Planctopirus limnophila DSM 3776: one gene and its partner. Each later gene encodes a partner of the first gene's protein in a complex. Links are inferred from orthologs where the notes say so. Each region holds a gene or a part of one and is shown on either strand. Other genes may lie near its edges.

Region 1 (3,025 bases):
GGCCAACCCTGGTACCGGGATCATTGCTGGTTCGAGTTTGCGGGCGATTGCTGAGTCACTGGGTATGAGAGATATTCTGACGAAGGTCAGGGGCTCAAGTAATCCGCTGAATGCCGTCAAGGCCGCCTTCGCTGCTCTTGAGAAATTGCGGACGCGAGAAGATGTCGCTCGTCTGCGGGGAGTGAAGATTTAATTATGATGCTTCATGATGTGAACATCGGAATCAATGGCCACAAGACACGCAAGCGTGTCGGCCGAGGCCCTGGCTCGGGACATGGCAAGACCTCTGGTCGTGGCCATAAAGGTGCTGGCAGCCGCAGTGGAACCAAGCGTCGTCTGGGGTTCGAAGGTGGCCAGAAGCCATTGATGCGTCGAATCGCCAAGCGGGGCTTCAGCAATAATTTCTTCGCTCTGAAGATTGCGGAAGTGAATCTCTCTGCGATTGAGAAGGCTTTTGAAGTGGGTGAAGTCGTCACTCCCGAACAGCTTTCAGTTCGCGGATTGGCTAAGGGCCGCTTCGATCAAGTCAAGATTCTTGGCGATGGTGATCTGACAAAATCGCTATCAGTGACTGCACATCGGTTTTCTGCCTCAGCTGAGGAAAAGATTTTGGCTGCAGGTGGATCGACAGTTAAGTTGGTTTAGTGCCGTTTTTCGTCGTCGGATTTCATCTGAGATTCTGTGATTTTCAGATTTCTGGCTACCAAATGTCACTTGTCTTAACTGTAGAGGCTCTGAAGTAGACTCTGACGCGTGACTTGGAAACAGGGCACGCGTCGCATCATTGTATGGAATCGCTCAGATGTTCTCACAACTCGCCATGATTTTTCGCATTCCTGAGTTGCGGCAGAAGATCCTGTTGACGCTCGTTTTGCTAGCCGTCTATCGCATGGGCGGCTTAATTCCTTTGCCATTTATCGATCAGATGAAACTGGCTGAGACGCTTCAGTCGCAAGGCAGCGACGGCATGGGGCGGGTGATGAGTATGATCTCCCTTTTCTCGGGTACGAGTATCGGGATGAGTACAATCTTCGGCCTGGGGATCATGCCGTACATTTCGGCCTCGATCATATTTCAGCTGCTCGGTACGGTTTATCCACCTTTGGAAAAGCTCCAGAAGGAAGGTGAGGCCGGTCGCAAAAAGATCAATGAGTACACTCGTATTGCGACAGTTTTTATCGCCTTCGGACAGAGTTTTTTCTGGATCAGACAACTTGCCGTTTCTGGCGGGATCATGGGAAATGAAGGAAGTCTTTTGATTGCCGCTTACAGTGGTGTCTTCTTCCAGTTGATCTGTACTTTGACGATGACTGCCGGAACGTTGCTCCTGATGTGGATTGGTGAGCAGATTGATGAGTATGGCATCGGCAACGGCATCAGTCTGATCATTATGGCTGGTATTCTGGCTCGTATGCCCCAAGCTGGCCAGGCATTGCTCGAACCCGCTTTTCAGAATGGCGTTAAGCTCGGCAGTCAGACCGGTATCGAAAAGTTTCTGCTCCTGGGAATTCTCTTCGTCGGCGTGATCGTTGGTGTCGTGGCGATCACACAGGCTCAAAGAAAGATTCCTGTCCAGTCTGCGAAGCATGTGCGTGGGCGATCCGTGGCTGGTGGACAGCGGTCGTATCTCCCATTGAGGCTCAATCAATCGGGTGTGATGCCGATTATCTTCGCATCGAGCCTTCTGCTCTTCCCGATGTTTTTGTTCCAGATTCTCTCTCAGTTTTTCCCGACCGTTGGTTTCTTCCGTCTGGCTGAGGCCACCATGCAGAACCACGGTGGATTTATCTACAACATTCTGTACATCGGTCTGATTTACTTTTTCTGTTACTTCTGGACCGCCATTACATTCAACCCGAAAGACATGGCCAATAATCTGAAGGACTACGGCAGCTTTATCCCAGGCTACCGGCCTGGCGGGCGGACTGCAGCTTATCTGGAGGCTGTGATGGTTCGCGTGACATTTGTGGGTGCAGCGTTCCTGAGTCTGATTTCGATCATCCCGACTGTGATCTCGAATGCTCTGGGAATTGATCCACTGGTCGCGAGTTTCTATGGCGGAACAGGTTTGCTGATCTGTGTTTCAGTGGCGCTCGACCTGGTCCAGAAAATTGACAGTCACCTCGTGATGAGAAACTACCGCGGTCTTCTGGAGTCTGATAACGCTGCTTGATTTGGCATGTGAGCACATGTTCACAGTTTCTGTTGTGCAGGCAGGAAATCAACTTTGATGCCGAACTTGCGGAATTGAGATTGACAAATTCCTGTATCGATTGCGAGTTGGGAATTTGAAAGATAGACTATGCCGCTTCCTCAATGGAAGTGGTCCTTGTGAAGGCAGATTATGAAGGTCAGGACAAGCGTTAAGCGGATTTGTGAGCATTGCAAGATGGTGCAGAGGAAGGGTCGCGTCTACGTGATCTGTTCGATGAACCCTCGGCACAAGCAGCGCCAGGGTTAGAACGTTTCTTGCGGAGCTTACAATGAAAGCGTCCGTAACTGATGTGTATGTCTAGTTTTTGATTGTCGCGATCGATTTTGCCAGTGACTGTCGGGGCTGGCTTGTGATTGCAATTCGTGCCGATTGTCACAGCTTGAGAGAGTAGCTCGTTATGCCGCGTATTCAGGGGGTTGATATCCCCAATGACAAACCGACTTACATTTCGCTGCAATACCTTTACGGTGTGGGTGATTTCCGCGCATTTGAGATTTGTTTCAAGCTGGAGATCGATCCTCAGCGGAAAGCTCGTGAGTTGAGCGATGACGAGCTGGCACGCATCTCGGCCATGCTTGATAAGGATTACCTCGTGGAGGGGTCGTTAAGGCGAAGTATTCAGCAGAATATTTCGCGTTTGCGTGACATTCAGTCCTATCGCGGGTTGCGTCATCGTCGAGGCTTGCCTTGCCGAGGTCAACGAACTCGTACGAATGCTCGTACTCGTAAGGGCATTAAGAAGACGGTTGCCGGTAAGAAGGGCGTGAAGGATATGAAGCACTAAGCCGCCACGTGTGTGAGTGGTCTGTG
Region 2 (4,180 bases), 2.5 Mb from region 1 along the record:
CCACAACCATTTTGAGATGAACAACTTGTGGCGGGTTATCGAGTTTGAACGGCGAGCTGGCACTTAAGTTGCGGATTGTTCATCATGAGCGAGATTGACCCTCTTTGGCAGAACGCCTAAACTTTTTGCTGTAAGAGTTTACGTTGATTTGACTTGGCAGTCACAATGGTCTCGGGGAAACGATTGAGCTGGTTGACGAATCTTTCGTGGTTCTTCTGAACTCGAATTGATGAGCGTTAACGAGCAACCCATTACTCCACTGCCAGTTGTGCGTGATGGCAGACTGGCAAACACGGATGGATGTCTGATGGAATTGATTGACAAAATTGGTGATGCGACAAATGCGGTCATCAGCGGTGTGGAACGGACTCTCACCCGGTTGTTCGGCTCATCGAACGAGCGGCGTGTGCGGCAGATTGGCTTTGTGCGCGATCGCCAGGGGGCCACAACGATCACTCCGGGATCCACGCTGGATCAGATCAATCAGCTTGAACCCGTCATGGAAAAGCTAACGGATGACGAGCTGAAGCAGACCACTTCCAGGCTCAGAGCCAAATTGAGTGCGGGTCAGACACTCGATGACATACTGCCGGAAGCCTTCGCTGCGGTACGCGAAGGTGGCAAGCGTTTCATGCGAATGCGTCATTACGACGTGCAGATGGTGGGGGGCTTTATCCTTCACAAAGGCATGATTGCCGAAATGATGACGGGGGAAGGTAAGACGCTGGTTGCGACTTTGCCGGCCTTTCTCAATGGGCTGGCGGGAAGTGTGCATGTCATCACGGTGAACGACTATCTGGCACTGCGAGATATGGAATGGATGGCCCCTCTCTATACGGGACTAGGCCTGACTGTCGGTGCCATTCAATCCAACATGCGCGAGCCTGAGCGTCAGAAGGCCTACGCCTGTGATATTACCTATGGCACGAACAACGAGTTTGGCTTCGATTATCTGCGCGATAACATGAAGCCGCGTAAAGACCTGCAGGTTCAAAAGCGCCGCCAATACGCGATTATCGACGAAATTGATAACATTCTGATCGACGAAGCCAGAACCCCGCTCATTATCTCAGGGCCGGCTCACGACGATGTCACGAAGTATCCCAAAGCTCACCGTATCGGTCTGCAGCTCAAGCGGGATATTCACTTTGAAGTCAAAGAAAAAGAACATACCTGCCATCTGACCGATGAAGGGATTCGCTACGCTGAAGAACTGGCAGGAGTGGAGAGTTTCTATACAGCGGGCAATATGGAATGGCCGCATTTGATTGATAACTCACTGCGGGCGATTCATCTCTACAAGCGGGATGTCAACTATATTGTCGAGAATGATGAGATCATCATTATTGATGAACATACTGGCCGTAAGATGGAAGGCCGTCAGTGGAGTGATGGCCTGCATCAGGCTGTGCAGGCGAAAGAAAACGTTCGTATTAAAGAAGATACACAGACCTTCGCTACGGTGACATTACAAAACTTCTTCAAGCTGTATCCTAAGCTGAGCGGTATGACCGGTACCGCCATGACGGAAGCCAACGAGTTCTGGAAGATCTATAAACTCGATGTGGTCGCCGTCCCTACAAACAGACCGACACAGCGCATTAACTACCCTGATGCGATCTACCGCACCGTTAAAGAGAAATGGGATGCGGTCATCGAAGAAGTGAAGGAAGTTCACGCGACAGGAAGACCAGTCCTTGTGGGAACGGTCTCTATCGAGAACTCGGAGCATTTGAGCCGCAAGCTGACACAGCAAGGTGTGAAGCACAACATGCTCAACGCCAAGTATCACGAGCGGGAAGCTGAGATTATTGCTCAGGCAGGCCGGTTGGGTGCAGTGACGATTTCGACCAATATGGCCGGTCGTGGTACGGATATTATTCTGGGCGGTAACCCTGAATACCTGGCTTGGGATGAGCTAAAGAACACTTATGTTTCGCGACTTGATGTCCCGAAATCGGTCTGGAATGAAACAACAAAGCGTATTGCTGTCCGTGAAGGAATGGACAGCGAAGGAAAAAAAGTTGCCGAGCTGGGTGGCCTGCATGTGGTCGGTACCGAGCGGCATGACAGCCGGCGAATCGACCTGCAGTTACGCGGTCGTGCGGGTCGGCAAGGCGACCCGGGTTCCAGCCGGTTCTTCCTGTCGCTCGAAGACGACCTGATGCGAAAGTTCGGTGGCGAGTGGGTGAAGGACTGGCTCACGGCCATGGGGATGCAGGAAGGTGAGCGTATTGAAAGCGGTATGGTCACTTCTCGTATTGAAGCTGCCCAGAAGAAGGTCGAAGAGCGACACTTCGAATCGCGTAAGCATCTGCTCGAGTATGACGAAGTCATGGATGAGCAGCGCAAACGCGTTTATGGCTATCGGCAATCAATTCTCGATGGGGCCATTTGCCGCCCACTGATCCTGAATATGATCGACCGGCAGTTGAACCGGTGGACGAAGACCTTCCTGAGTCCGCAGTATCGCTGGGAAACTGCTGCTAACTGGGCGGGACAGAAATTTGGTGTTCAGGTTGATGCCAGTGATGTCCGGGATATGGACTACGACCGGATGGTTGATTACCTGCGTGATCAGGCCGAGCGGCAGGCGGAAGATCAGATCCGCGAGCAGATGGAGGAAAATCTGCCAGCTGATCTGGATGATCGCGAACGCAACTGGTCGGCGATGAGCCGGTGGGTCAACAACCACTTCGGCATCAATACCAATGATCGCGAACTGCGTAAAATCGGTATCGATGAGCTGCAGATTTATCTCTACCAGCGGGCGAAAGATGCCATTGGACGATATGAGTTTGAACCATTGACTGAATATTTGTCTGAAGACTGGGGACGCCGCTCATTGGCTGGGTGGATCCAGCATCAGTTCGGGCTGGATATTCCGCCACAAGAGTTCGAAGGTCTCGAACCACCGGCAGCGGTAGTTCATATTCGCAGCCGGATTCTGGATCATTACACACGTAAAGAGATCACCTTCCCCGTATCGGTGGGGATGTCGCAATTCCTGGCGGAAACGGGTGGTCAATCGACAGAGCGCTATGATCGCAGTGGTCTGGTCGCGTGGTCGAATGCTCGTTTCCATACACGCTTTTCACCGGATCAGTTCGATAATCTCTCTCGAGCAAGTATCGAGTCGGCTTTGATTCTGAAGAGTGAGCAGTTTGCGCCACCAGCCGGAATTCTCGAAGAAATCCAGCAACTGGTGATTCAAACCTGTGGCGAAGTTCCTGAAGATCGTGATCTCGACCCTAATAAGGCGAGTGCGAAAACAACAGCGAAAACGCCCAAAGCTCCATTCCGTCCGATCAGCCCCGAGGCGGCACATCGTCTGGCTCAATGGTCGAATGATCGGTTTGGATCGGAACTCGAAGCCGATGATTTCGAAGATAAAGATGTCACCAAGGCGCGCGATTATCTGATTGAGCAGTTCACCCGGCGCTATCGACCGGAACTGCATACTGCTGAGCGGATGCTCATTCTGGAATGCCTCGACGGGGCCTGGAAAGATCATCTGTATTACATGGATCACTTGCGATCGAACATCGGACTGGTGGGTTATGCCCAGAAAGATCCGAAGGTCGAGTACCGCCGCGAGGGGATGCGCGCCTTCGAGCAGATGTGGGATCGAATTGGCGATCAGGTGACGGGTGCCATTTTCCGCATTGAGGATGTCAGCCCGGACTTCGTTGGCTCTTTGTGGAGTGTGACTTCAGAAACGCATGCCGCTCCGGGATCTGTGGCTGATCTGTCGGAGGACGGTAGCTCCAACATGGTGGCTCACCGCGGTGAAGGTGCCAATGGCAGCCCGGTGGTAGAAACCATTCGCAACAGCAGCCAGCGTGTGGGGCGTAACGACCCCTGCCCTTGTGGCAGTGGTAAGAAGTTCAAGAAGTGCTGTGGTCAATAAGGGCTTAGTCCTCGTGCCTGAGCCGTCAGTCAAGAGACAATTCGTATGGATTGAGGGATTCACTGCACAATAAGCCATCAAAATCGAAACCATCAAAATTGGCAGAATCGCTCAGGCTTCGAGTAAGGCAGAAAAATTCGGATCGGCTATCATTCTCACACGCTGCTCAACCTGTGGGCTCACCAGAAACTGCTCACAGCAGCCTGCTGGAAGACGAGGTAACTGCCAGCGAACAGAGAATCGACCCCATTGATTGCGAGAACGACTGGA

The links. The genes of interacting proteins can lie anywhere in the genome.
Region 2: the proteins of secY (region 1) and secA are in contact, whole or in part, in a crystal structure (PDB 3DIN), measured with the Thermotoga maritima proteins. The link is inferred for Planctopirus limnophila DSM 3776 from one-to-one orthologs. Residues at the interface, in WP_004081795.1 of Thermotoga maritima: Glu108, Gly109, Glu110, Glu111, Ala236, Glu237, Arg238, Arg239, Ile240, Thr241, Ile242, Gln243, Tyr244, Ala245, Arg246, Arg247, Val248, Thr249, Gly250, Arg251, Arg252, Val253, Tyr254, Gly256, Ala257, Ser258, Thr259, Tyr260, Leu261, Pro262; in WP_004082002.1 of Thermotoga maritima: Glu261, Ala262, Arg263, Lys300, Ala301, Arg302, Thr303, Ile304, Ile305, Leu323, Tyr324, Asp325, Pro326, Val329, Ser330, Tyr333, Ile336, Lys340, Phe345, Val349, Glu363, Phe364, Tyr374, Ser375, Gly376, Gly377, Glu393, Ile395, Thr482, Ser483.

The regions. Positions count from the first base shown.
Region 1 is NC_014148.1:614,256-617,280, forward strand. Bases 33-2,987 are described here. They hold secY (preprotein translocase subunit SecY), read left to right. Parts: upstream 33-802; coding sequence 803-2,173; downstream 2,174-2,987. Other genes in these bases: rpsE (30S ribosomal protein S5), read left to right, coding at 33-193; rplO (50S ribosomal protein L15), read left to right, coding at 196-645; rpmJ (50S ribosomal protein L36), read left to right, coding at 2,345-2,461; rpsM (30S ribosomal protein S13), read left to right, coding at 2,613-2,987. In the rest of the region: more of rpsE, read left to right, coding at 1-32; more of rpsM, read left to right, coding at 2,988-2,999. UniProt on the Escherichia coli protein: The central subunit of the protein translocation channel SecYEG. Consists of two halves formed by TMs 1-5 and 6-10.
Region 2 is NC_014148.1:3,080,711-3,084,890, forward strand. What follows is about bases 1-4,110. They hold secA (preprotein translocase subunit SecA), read left to right. Parts: upstream 1-307; coding sequence 308-3,910; downstream 3,911-4,110. UniProt on the Escherichia coli protein: Required for protein export, interacts with the SecYEG preprotein conducting channel.